Regions from separate parts of the Paenibacillus sp. J31P316 genome, predicted to be linked through region 3. Evidence: predicted binding sites of a transcription regulator. Region 3 holds the regulator's gene; each other region holds the start of a gene.
What was found. Region 3 encodes LexA, which represses DNA repair genes until DNA is damaged. Its sites were predicted from a motif close to CGAACATATGTTCG; they were not measured.
Positions count from the first base shown of each region.

Region 1 (3,144 bases), on a different contig from region 3:
TTCTTCAGCTCCTTGATAAACTTCTTCAATACGGGGACAACGGCTTCGCGCGCGGCCAAGACCGCTTGAAATTCGCGCAGCTCCCGTTCGCCGGCCTGCACGGGATCGCCGTCCAGCGTATCGCGCGCAAGCGGCTTCCACTGGCTGAGAGACAGCCACTTGTTCCCGTTCATGCCCGTTGCGAGCGCGTAATTCTCCAGCAGGTCGAACGTTTCCCGGGTTAGACTGCCGTCCTCCGGCAGGAACAGCTCTGTTTTGATGCAGCGGAAAACCGCCTCGAACCGCCAGCCATAGGTCGCGATCTCCAGCGCGGAGCGGATAAATTCGACGAGCGGGTGGTGCAGCGCGGCATTCTTCTGATCGAGGAAGAACGGAATTTCGTAATCGGAAAAGACGGCCTTGATATAATCGTTGTAATCCGGCGCATTGCGGACCATGACTGCCAGGTCCCGGTACCGGAGACGCTCGTCCCGTACCCGCCGTACGATGTCGCGCGCCACGCCCTCCACTTCAGCCCTTCGGCCGGATGCGGCATGAAGCGAGATCGCTCCGTCTTCAAGCTCCGATTCCGTCAGCTGGAGGGGCTTCCTCCCGCCATGACCGTAATAACGCTCCACGTGCGCAAGCATCGGGCTGTCCTTGAAGCGGTAAGGCGTGCCGTCAAGCAGCAGCGGCTCTTCGACGTCCACCCCATTGTTCACGGCGAGCTCGCGGAGCTTCAAGAACGTTTCGGCCGTCGGACGGAACAAGTCCAGCTCATGCGGCATTTCCCCGTTATCATAGTGCTTGTCCAAGCAGAGGGTCACGGTCATATTGCCGGCATGCTTCATGAGCGCTTCCAGCGCTTCCAGCTCCTTAGGCGTGAAGCCGTGGAAGCCGTCGACCCATATCTCGCAATCTTTCATGGAAGGCGATTCGCCGAAGCCGCGTACCAGCCAGCCCAAATAATCCTCCGCGTCGACGTACAGACCGGCGAGTTCTTCCTCCAGCCGGCTCGAGATAAGCTCCAGATCGCCAAGCTTGCGTCTCAGAAGCGAGCTTCCGGACGCAGGGAGATGATGCTCTCCGAATCCTTGCAGCGCCTCGGCGTCGATGCCGTACCTCTTCCATTCCGTCATCAGCTCGCCCAGCCGTTCAATGAAGCCGTGCTGGCTCTCGCTGCCTTGAAATAGCTGCAGCTGCGCGTTCAGCCGGGACACGATTTTGTAGAGCAGCATGTTTTTGCCGTTCTCGCTGATCGGGGTAAGCGCCGTGCCCCCGGTTTCCTGCATCACCCGAAAGGAGAGCCGCCGGAAGCTGAGCGCCTGCGCCCGGATCGTTCCCGTTAGCGGCGACTTTCGCCCCCCGAGCAGCGCGTATTCCGTTTGGAAGGTCGCCTGCTCCGGTACGAGCATGATCAACGGAGCGCCGTCCGGCTTCTCCAAAATCCGGCTCGTGATCGCCGACAAGCAATGATGGGTCTTGCCAGCCCCCGAGCGGCCGATTACAAAACGAAGCGCCAATGCGCTCACCTCCCCATTCTCATTCTTCGATTCTTCTATTCTAGCATACCGGCTGCTATCTGTTCATTAGAAATACGAATGTTTGTTCGTTAATGGAGCAGGTAAATCCTGTTCCGCCAGCCGTAGCAGCGTGGAAGCAATCAAAGCAGGAACAAAAAAAGCGACCCCTCAAGGAGCCGCCTCATCTTTTGCCTATTTTTCGAACTACCATTCTATCCGATCTAACCGAGTTATCCGATATAACCGTCTCACCCGTTGCCGGAGCAACCCGCTTCTTCCTGCTAAGCTTTGCTGCGAACCTCGAAAATGCCGAATTTCAAGTAATGACCCTCGTTAACGCCTAGAATCTGCGGATGGTCCTTCCCGGCGGCACGCCACTCGATGAGACGCAGAATTTTGCCCGCATCGGCGGCCGCTGCCTGGATCGTCTCCAGGAAGAGCTCTGGACGCATATGGTACGAGCAGCTTGCCGTCACGAGATAACCGCCTTCGTTCACAAGCTTCATCCCGTGCAGGTTGATGTCCTTATAGCCTCGGACCGCTCCTTCGACCGCATGCTTCGATTTCGCGAAGGCCGGCGGGTCCAGGATGACGACATCCCACTTCCGCCCCGCGTCGCTGCTCAGAGGCTTCGAGGTGTCCAGCTTCGCCCCTTTGGCATTCGCCGCGTTACCGCGATCTATCCGCTCCTCGACGCCCTTCACCTGCGTGCGCAAGTATTCGAAAGCATCCGCGACGACAAACTCAACGCGATCCGTGAAGCCGTTGCGCTCGACATTGCGCTGCGCCGTCTCGATGGCATGGGCGGAGACATCCAGGCACGTTACTTTCTTCGCGCCGTACTTGCATGCATGGAGCGTGAAGCTGCCCGTGTGCGCGAAGCATTCCAGCACCGTGGCGCCGTCCCAATACGGGAAGGTGACGATTTTGCCATTGGCATTGACCGGCACGAGCGCAGGCTCCTTCAATTCGTCGATGACGCCCGTATCGTCGGCTTCCGCTGCCGCTTGACCGGTACCGGCCCGGTCGACGAGACGAATGCCGCTTCGTACGCCCCAGCCCTTCATAAGCGGAGCGATCGAGGCGCGATTCTCCCGCTGATCGAAGAAATAGCCGGTTTTCTGCCCTTCCACGATATCGACCTCAAGCTTCAGTCCATTCTCGATGATCTCTACGATCCGCGGACACTCGCCGTATAAGGTTCCCGTGCGCTCTTCCAGCCCTTCCAAGCCGCGAACGGAAACATCGCTTCTCTCGTAAATGCCCTTCGGCTCGAAGACCGCGACGAGCGCCGCTACAAGCGCTTCGCGATGGACTTCCATGCCGAGCGTCAGCAGCTGAACGACGAGCACTTCACCGAAGCGGTCGACGATGAGTCCAGGAAGAAAATCCGCTTCGCCGTAGACGAGGCGGCAATCGCTGCCGTTCACGAACCTGTCGCGATGCTGCTTGCACCGCTGCAGCCGTTCCGTGAAGAACGCTTCGTCCATCGCTTCCAGCGGCTTGTAAGCCGTCACGCGGATCGTAATCTGAGAGGCGGGATTCCAATACCCGGTCGCCAGATAACGCCCTTGATGATTGATGACGTCCACCAGCCCTCCAGGAGCCGCTTCGCCTTCCATCCGATCGATTTCACCGGCAA
Region 1 covers NZ_JBWDNI010000002.1:1,225,819-1,228,962, forward strand. Annotated here, with positions in the region: gene addB (helicase-exonuclease AddAB subunit AddB) at 1-1,511, opposite strand, end outside; gene AC0YNU_RS11150 (class I SAM-dependent rRNA methyltransferase) at 1,784-3,144, opposite strand, start outside.
Region 1: addB (helicase-exonuclease AddAB subunit AddB) is a predicted target of LexA. The motif match lies at 1,578-1,591, and genes of this name have one in related genera.

Region 2 (3,144 bases), 410 kb from region 3:
GTCGCATCCTTCTCATCGATAACCCGAACCTTGTAATCGGATAAATGGAAGTCGTTGATGCTCGGATAATACTGTTCAAGCGCCTTGCGCAGCGCATTGTTGAGCGCATTGACCGGGCCGTTGCCTTCGGCGGCCATATAGACGGTTTGCCCATCGACATTTACTTTGACGATCGCCTCGGCATTCATGCCGTGACCGTTCGTTTTCTCGACGAGCATTTTCAGCGACTCCAGCTTGAATATTTCTTTCATTTCGCCGAATGCATCGCGCAGCAGCAGCTCGAGCGAGGCGTCCGCGCCTTCGAACTGATAGCCTTGATGCTCCAGATCCTTGATTTTCTCCATGATCTGCTTCGTCTTCTCATTATTTGCGTTGATATCGAGTCCAAGCTCTTGCGCCTTGGAAATGATATTGCTTTGGCCCGCAAGCTCGGATACGAGCACGCGCTGCTTGTTGCCGACGAGCTCAGGCTGGATATGCTCGTACGTCTTCGAATCTTTCATGATCGCGGAGACGTGAATGCCGCCTTTATGGGCGAACGCGGCATTGCCGACATACGGCTGCGCAACCGGCATATGGACATTGGCAATCTCGCTGACATAACGCGCGGTCTTCGTCAACGACTGCATTTGGTCGTCGCTGATGCAATCGTAATTCATCTTCAATTGAAGCGTAGGCAGAATCGAGCACAGATTCGCGTTGCCGCAGCGCTCGCCATAGCCGTTAATCGTACCTTGAATCTGGCGGGCACCGGCTTCTACGGCGGCAAGGGTATTGGCGACGGCAAGCTCGCAGTCGTTATGCGTATGTATGCCGATCGGCGTGCTGAGCTCGTTGGAGATGCGGGAGACGATCGTGTGGATCTCCGTCGGAAGCGTGCCGCCGTTCGTGTCGCATAGTACGATCCAATCGGCTCCGGCATCCTGTGCTTTGCGAAGCACGGCAAGCGCGTATTCCGGATTATGCTTGTAGCCGTCGAAGAAATGCTCGGCATCGAAGATCGCTTCGACGCTTTTGCGCTTCAGGAAAGCGAAGGAGTCGTAGATCATGGACAGGTTCTCTTCAAGCGTCGTTTGCAAAGCGGTATGCACATGGAAATCCCATGACTTGCCGACGAGCGTAGCGGCAGGAACGCCGGATTCGACGATGCGCAGCAGGCTGCTGTCCTGATCGGCGATGCTGTTCTTGCGCCGCGTGCTGCCGAATGCGGTCAGCTTGGCATTCAGCTTCATCCCTTTGATGCGTTGGAAGAACTCGATGTCCTTGCTGTTGCTGCCAGGATTTCCGCCTTCAATATAATGAACGCCTAGCAAATCAAGCTTCAGGGCGATTTTTACTTTGTCCTCTGCGGAAAGGCTGATGCCTTCTCCCTGCGTGCCGTCTCGAAGCGTTGTGTCGAATATGGAGATCGTGTTTCCCATGAATGCAGAAGCCCCCTTCCTCAGAACCATTTTTTGTAATATAAGAAAACATGAATAGCAGGCATGCTTTACTTATATTTGTACAGCTTTTTGCGTAGTCATAATTTTTTATTATATCATTAGATAAGCAGGGCGTAAATGTTCGATAGGACGGCGCGACCGGGGATGTTGACGGTGAACGCGCGCGATTGGTATGCTGAAAATACGATCATATGATCGGTTAACGATTCCAAGGAGGATGATTGCAGCGATGTCGAAGGAGCGGGAAACGGCGCCTCCTAAAAGCCGGGTCATTCTTCATTTGGATATGAACGCGTTCTATTGCTCCGTTCACGAGGCCGAGGAGCCTCATTTATATAAAGACAAGCCGACGGCGGTTGCCGGGAGCGTGGAGCTGCGCAAGGGAATCATCGTTACGTCTTCTTACACGGCAAGAGCGCAGGGCGTGAAGACGGGCATGACGGTTCGGGAGGGACTCCGGCGATGCCCGGAGCTGCTGCTGATCAGTCCGGACTTCAATCTGTACCGCACGTATTCCAGAGGCTTCATGTCGATCGCCAGGCAGTATACGCCGCTCGTGGAAGCCGTCTCCATCGATGAATGTTATCTGGATATAACGGGCTCGTCGGCATTCGGCGAACCGCTCGATATCGCGCATACCATTCAGGAACGAATCTCGTCGGAGTGGAATTTGCCCTGTTCCATCGGTATCGCGCCGAATAAGCTCTTGGCCAAGATGGCATCCGATATGAATAAGCCGAACGGCTTCACCGTGCTGCGCATTCGCGACGTCCCGAGCATACTATGGCATAAACCTTGCGATATGCTTTTTGGCATCGGCCGAAAAACGGCGGATAAGCTGACGAAGCTTAACATTCGGACGATTGGCCAGCTTGCCGCCGCCGAGGAGGCCATGCTCGTGAAGCATTTCGGCGTCATGGGCTCTTGGATGAAGGCAGCTTCGCATGGCTTCGACTATGCCCCTGTTAATGCGGAACGGGAGCGCAACAAGTCCATCGGGCATACGACGACGCTTCCCAAGGACGTTGTCGACCGCGAGGAGGCGCATCGCATTCTGCTCAATCTGGCGGATCAGACAGGGAGGAGGATGAGGCATCAGAAGATGCTTGCCATGACGATCCAGATCGTCATCCGCAGACCCGACATGACCACGATCAACCGATCGGTCACGCTTGGCGTGCCTACTGATTCCGCGGCCGATATTCATAGGGAAGCCTGCAAGCTTTTCGATAAGCACTGGAAGAAGGGCGAGCCCGTGCGCCTGCTGGGCATTACGCTTCAGAACCTTTCCCTGCAGACGGAAACCGCGGTCCAGCTGGATTTATTCAATTACGAGGAGCAGCCGAAGAAAGCCGCGCTGACGAGAACGATGGACATGTTAAGAGACAAATTCGGCGAGGATGCGGTGCTCACGGCAGGGATGCTAGGAGACGATCCGTCAGCCTTAATTCGCAACAAACGAATTCGAGGGACATCCTTGCAAAGGGACGAGCATATGTTATATAGTGATGAATGAGGGTTGTTTGCTTATGATGAAGCATATACGTAAGTTTTAACTTACAACTAATAGGAGGGAACCACGATGTCGAAGTTTACTTGGGTTGAGAAAGATACGTGCATTGCTTGCGGAGCGTGCGGAGCAACGGCACCGGACATTTACGACTATGACGACGAAGGATTGGCAGAGGTTATTTTCGGCAAC
Region 2 covers NZ_JBWDNI010000001.1:847,723-850,866, reverse strand. Annotated here, with positions in the region: gene cimA (citramalate synthase) at 1-1,421, opposite strand, end outside; gene AC0YNU_RS03645 (DNA polymerase IV) at 1,672-2,958, shown strand; gene AC0YNU_RS03640 (ferredoxin) at 3,025-3,144, shown strand, end outside.
Region 2: AC0YNU_RS03645 (DNA polymerase IV) is a predicted target of LexA. The motif match lies at 1,627-1,640, and genes of this name have one in related genera.

Region 3 (3,144 bases):
TGTACTTAGGTGGACAGTCTTCCTAATGCTTAATCGAGTCTCCGCCGTCCTCTTCGTCTTCCACGTACTTAATCGTATCGAGTTGGTTGCGGAAATTACGTTTGAAATTGTCCAAGTAGATGCGGCGAAGCTCGTCGCGTTCTGCCTGCTCTTCCGGGGTCAAGCCGATGGATTTATTCTTTCTGGAAAGCTCGTTGATGCGAGCGATGATTTTCTCCATTCTATTCGCGCTCCTCTCGTCATTCTGGTCAACATCACATTCTTTACTTTGACATTTTTAATTGCCCATTGTCAAGGCAAGAGCGACTCGCGCCCGCACTGGCAGGACACCCTTACGGAAAAACAAAAAAAGACCGAACGCGTTCCCGTTCGGCCTTCTGTTCCAGACATTCATATAATGAGAGAAAACATTCTAGCTGCTTAAAGGAATAATAAGCGTCTGTCCTGCCTTCAACTCGCTGGAGCTTAGGTTATTTCGCTTCTGCAAATCGAATACGATGCGTCGAATATCGTCGCCTTCCTTGCGAACGCTGCTTGCAATCTCCCACAGCGTATCGCCAGAGCCGACCGTAATAACTCGTTCGGCTTCGCTTGGTCCTGCGGGACGTTCGCCATCAGCATGTCCCGTTACTAACGATAGTCCGGCAAACAAGAGCACGAAGAGCAGAGACGCAGCTGCGATTCTGACAAGAACCCGTTCAACGGAACGTTCCTTTCTTGAACGGTCAGCCTTCCGTACTTGGGCAGAATTTCCTTTATAAGTAGTTGAGTATGAAGATATTGTTTGCATCATGATCAGCACCCCAAACGTTTGTTCTGTTTTGTGATTTCAGAATAACACGAACACCCGTTTGCAGTCAACACCTTTTAGAACGTTTGTTCGCACGAAAATACGAACCTATGTTTCTCGAACTTATGTTTGTACGAACTCCGGTTCTGTGCTATAATTTGACACAAATGAATCTTTTGGAGTGATTCCGGTGTCGAAACTTTCTAACCGCCAGCAGGCGATACTCGAATTCATCAAGTCGGAAGTTCGGGAGAAGGGCTATCCGCCATCCGTTCGCGAAATCGGCGAAGCGGTCAGCCTCGCTTCCAGTTCTACCGTACATGGCCATCTGGACCGCTTGGAGAAGAAGGGCCTGATCCGCCGCGACCCGACGAAACCGCGCGCGATCGAGATTTTGGACGGCGATAACAACGAGCTTCCCTTCCCGCTTGCGATCGCCAAGGTGCCTGTCGTCGGTAAAGTTACCGCCGGCGTTCCGATTACCGCGACGGAGAACATCGAAGAGTACTTCCCGCTCCCTGCCGATAAAGTGGGCGACCATAACGTGTTCATTCTGAGCGTTATCGGCGAGAGCATGATCGAGGCAGGCATTCATGACGGCGACTACGTCATCGTCCGCCAGCAGCAGAATGCATCAAACGGCGACATCGTCGTTGCCATGACGGAAGACGACGAAGCAACGGTCAAGACCTTCTATAAAGAGAAGGATCATATCCGTCTGCAGCCGGAGAATTCCACGATGGAGCCGATCCGCCTGCGCAACGTCAGCATTCTTGGTAAAGTCATTGGTCTTTTCCGCGACATTCACTAATTCAACCCATTTAAGGGGCAGTCACCGCTTATCCAAGCGTCTGGCTGCCCCTTTTATCGTGGTTCGACTCTTCTTCTGCCTCGTTCATCCGCTTTAGCCTGTAATCTCCCGGAACAACAAGTTGCGGTACGTAAATTTGCTGCTCGCATATTTAAAGTCGCAACTTACACCTGAGAAGCGGATCTGGATACTTTTCAATGCCGCGGTCGTTACCTTCTGTCGAATGAGAGCGCGAACGCGTGTGGTTTGATTTCCGTTGATCGCGGCTGCGAGCGCCGCCGCGTACGTTTTCGAGGATGCAAGCGCCCTATAGAACGGAAGTAGTGCTCGTGCGATCGCTTGGTGTATGGGCGTGGAGAACGTGAACTGCGTCAATCCGGGCGGAATTGTCGTTCCGTTCGAATATTGTAGCACCGGTTCCTCAAAGGCGAAATCGACGAAATAGCCGATGCCGTTAACCGAAAAGCTGTCCAGCTTAGCTGTCTTCACGACCGATTTGAACATGGCAAGCAGCGCATCCAAATCAGCCTTCCTGACCGCCTTCGACCAACGAAGCGCAAAGCTTCGATTGCCTGCAATCTTCCTATAGAAAGGGATCATGCTGGCAGCTACTCGGGAGAGTATCGATCCGCTGATCTGAAACGTCTCGGCTTTTGCCCTTACCTTCCCTGTCACATGAACCACATCCTTTCGAAAATGCCTATTGCGGCATTGTATGCAGCGAAGGACATACAAGTGCGGAATAACAAGCCTCCCTACCCTGCTACTCCTGCTACTCCTGCTCCTCCCCCATCTTCCTACTCCTCCTAATTGCGAAACATTCAGCGTGCAAAACGCAAAAAAAAGCCCTTGACGCCATCGGCGCCAAGGGCTTCTGAATACTAGTATAGGGTCAGATACTGATCGCGTTCCCACTCGTGGATCTGCGTGCGGTACATATCCCACTCGATTTCCTTCAATTCATAGAAGTGAGCCAGTGCGTGGTCGCCCAGCGCATCGCAGATGACCTGGCTGCGAAGAAGCTCGGTGAGCGCTTCCTTCAGGTCGTCCGGCAAGCTAGGGATGCCTTCGTCGATCCGCTCTTCGTCGGTCATCACGTAGATGTTCCGGTCCGTAGGAGCAGGAAGCGGCAGCTTGTTATGAATGCCATCCAAGCCTGCCTTCAACATGACGGCAAGTGCCAGGTACGGGTTAGCCGCCGGATCCGGGCTGCGCACTTCGATCCGGGTGCTAAGACCGCGGGAAGCCGGAATACGGATCATCGGACTACGGTTGCTTGCCGACCAAGCGACGTAGCAAGGTGCTTCGTAACCGGGAACAAGACGCTTGTACGAATTAACCGTTGGATTCGTGATTGCCGCGAACGAACGAGCATGGCGCAGCATGCCGGCCATATAATAGCGCGCGACTTGGCTCAAGCCAAGCTTGTCGCTCTCATCGTAGAAGGCATTAACGTTGCCGCGGAACAGCGACTGGTGACAGTGCATGCCGGAGCCGTTTACGCCGAACAGCGGTTTCGGCATGAACGATGCGTGGAGGCCAT
Region 3 covers NZ_JBWDNI010000001.1:435,124-438,267, forward strand. Annotated here, with positions in the region: gene AC0YNU_RS01860 (DUF896 domain-containing protein) at 23-220, opposite strand; gene AC0YNU_RS01865 (LysM peptidoglycan-binding domain-containing protein) at 413-793, opposite strand; gene lexA (transcriptional repressor LexA) at 981-1,601, shown strand; gene AC0YNU_RS01875 (hypothetical protein) at 1,695-2,276, opposite strand; gene glnA (type I glutamate--ammonia ligase) at 2,483-3,144, opposite strand, start outside.

Region 4 (3,144 bases), on a different contig from region 3:
GTTCCTCGTTCAGTATCCGAATGTTCCGCTGCTTCAGCTCCCGCCGCAGGCCGTACAAGTCCTGCACGACCCGGTCGAGAATCGTCTGCCCCGCCATCAGGTAGGCGCGCTTCAAAATATTCGTGGTGTTCTCCACGTCGGCGATGCTCTTCTGGACCATCTTCTCCATATGCGGGAGCAGAATATAATCGCGAAGCATCGTACGCTCCTCCATCGTAATGAGATTCCGCTCCCTGGGCGCGCGCGCCTGCTCATCGACGGCCGGGCTTTGGCTTTGTCCGCCGCCCGCCGCGTGCTGCTGGTCATAACGCTCCACGTGCTCGGTCAATAACATTTTGGATTTCCAGCGTTCGTTGCCGTCCAGCTTGCTCATTTGTAGTGTCCTCCAATTTGTTCCGCCCTTTCCCGCGCCACGCCGGATTCCAGCAGCGACGAGGCGCGCATGATGGCCGTGCTCCCGTACCGCTCCTTCAGGGCGTCTATGACGCGCTCCTTCCGGTAGGCGCGGGCCCGGTCCTCGAACAGCGTGAGCTGAATAACGTTGTCGTCGCTCAGCTGCGACAAGGCAATGCTGAGGCGGCTGATGGGCAGCCCGTTCCAATGCTCCTTGAACAGCTTCAGCGCGGCGGCCGCCACCTCGTGCGTCAAGGATGTCGGCTCCAGCAGCGTCATCTGCCGGCTGAACCAGCAGGAACGGATGCCGTCCGTCTCCGCCGCGGCTACCGACACGACCGAGCCGAGGAACCGGTTGCGCCGCGTCCGCTGGCAAACCTCCACGACCAGCTCCAGCAGCACGACCTCGATATCCTTCAGCTCGCGGTACAGATTCCAGCGCAAGGCCTTGCCGTGGCTGACGGACTTGAGCTGGCGCCGGATGCCGGGCTCCACGGGGCTCGGATCGATCCCGCGGGCGGTCTGCCAGTAATACCCCGCTTGGATGTCGCTCTGCTTGCCCATCTCTCGCCGCATGCGCCGCTTGAACTCGCCGAACTCCATGCGGGCGATGTCGCCGATGCTCGCCAGGCCCATGCGGGTAAAATGCCGGGTCATCGCGGAGGCGACCATGAACATCTGATGCACGGGAAGCGTCCACAGCGTGGATTCCAGCTTGTCGTACGAGAGCTCGTAGACGCCCTCCTCGCTCTTCTTCGCGTAATTGTCGGTCGCCATCTTGGCGAGAATCTTCGTCGGGCCGATGCCGACCCGCGACCAGACGCCCGTCGACAGCAGAACCTCGTGCTGGATGCAAGCGGCCAGCTGCTCTGGGCTATAGTCGAAATAATCCAATGAATTCGTCACGTCGAGAAACTGCTCGTCGATGCTGTACGGCTCCACGCGCTCCGTATACGATTCGAAAATACGGGTAATCAATAAGGAAACTTGAATGTAGGTCCCCATCCGGGGACGGATCACGACGAGGTCCGGGCACCGGGCCATCGCCTCCCCGACGCGCGACGCCGTAGTCACGCCCTTGGCCTTGGCAATGGGGCATGCCGCGAGCACGATGCCGTTCATCCTCGTCGGATCTCCGACGGCAACCGGCATATCGCGGTACTCCGGATGGGCCGCCTTCTCCACGGATGCGTAGAAGGACTGTCCGTCGATCAGGAAAATATGCCTCGACATCGATGTGCCCCCTCAGGAAAGCGAATGTATGTTCGTATATCGCTATTATACACCGAATGTACGTTCTCCATGCAAGGGAAAAATCTGACTGTTCGTCCGGCGTCCGCGCCCGTTTCCCGAACCGTCCGAAAAGAAAAACAGAGAGGCCCCATCGCGGGGCCCCTCTGCCTTTTCCTATTGAACAACGTAAACGATCACTGCCGCGACGCCTTATTTCTTGAAAATAGGCTTGAAATAATTAGATTCCGGGTTCACGAGGCAAATCACGAATCGTGATCCAGTCCGTTTTATCGGGTCTTCGGAACGATGCCGACCGTGCAGCGGGAGACGCTGACCAGCCGTCCTTCCTCGTCGCTGATCTTGATGTCCCAGACCATCGTCGTCCGCCCCTTGTGCAGCGGCGTCGCGACGGCGGTCACGATGCCGTCCCGCTTGGGACGAATATGATTGGCGTTGATCTCCATGCCTACGGCGACCTGCTTGTCCTTGTCGATCAAATTATACGTACCCACGCTTGCGACGGTCTCGGCGAGCGCGACCGACGCTCCGCCGTGGAGCGCGCCGAAATATTGACGGGAAGCCGGACCGACCGGCATCGTGGCGACGACGCGGTCCGGCGTGCATTCGGTAATGCGCATGCCCAGCACCCCGAACATCGTCTGTTCGTAGGCTATGCCATCGCCAAGCATAAACGGGTTCTCGGTGCTTTGTTTCATCTGTGTGATTCTCCTTCGTTTTGCCGCATTATTCTACTTTACCGCTGTGCGGCCCGCGAAGCAATGCGGGAAAACCCGGGACAGGACGCCAGCGACTCGCCCCCGCCCTATCCTTACAGCAGCGCCAGCAGCTCGTCCAACCGGTCGATCGTGTGCATCGGCTCCGCCGCGAGGCCGTCCGGCCAAGGCCGGCTTGACCGCAGCCAGATCGTTGCCATGCCAAAGCGGGCGGCTCCATCCACGTCGTTCACCGGATGGTCGCCGATGAACAAGCATTCTTCCGGGCGCAGCCCCAGCCGGTCGGCCGCCAGCGCGAAAATCCGCGGGTCGGGCTTCTTGACGCCCGCCTCCTCCGATACGAGGATCACCTCGAAGGCATCCCGGATGCCCAGGCGATCGATTTTGCCGTATTGGGTCTTCATCTTGCCGTTGGTGATCAGGCCGGTCCGGTACTTCGCCCGCGCGTGCGCAAGCACCTCCCGTGCCCGCTCCATTAATGCCGCATGATTCAGAAAATCGCCCCAGTAATAAGCAGTCAGCTCCTCGAGAGACGGCTTCCGCTCCCATGGCAGCTCGTCCAGCAGCTCCGCGAACAGCGTCTCCCGCGGGTTGTAGCCGTCCCTGTCCAGCTCGACGATACGGTCGTGCAGCCCCTGCCTGTCCGCGACATGCCCGAAGTGCGCATCGATGAACGCGTGCGCGAATCCCCCGAACATGCGCGTGCGGTCGAGAATCGTATTGTCCAAATCAAACAGCACCGCTTTGATCTTTTCCATCCCAATCCTCCCCTTCAATGATCCAG
Region 4 covers NZ_JBWDNI010000002.1:630,571-633,714, forward strand. Annotated here, with positions in the region: gene AC0YNU_RS08165 (YhjD family protein) at 1-373, opposite strand, end outside; gene AC0YNU_RS08170 (DNA polymerase IV) at 370-1,626, opposite strand; gene AC0YNU_RS08175 (hotdog fold thioesterase) at 1,914-2,342, opposite strand; gene AC0YNU_RS08180 (HAD family hydrolase) at 2,456-3,118, opposite strand.
Region 4: AC0YNU_RS08170 (DNA polymerase IV) is a predicted target of LexA. The motif match lies at 1,648-1,661, and genes of this name have one in related genera.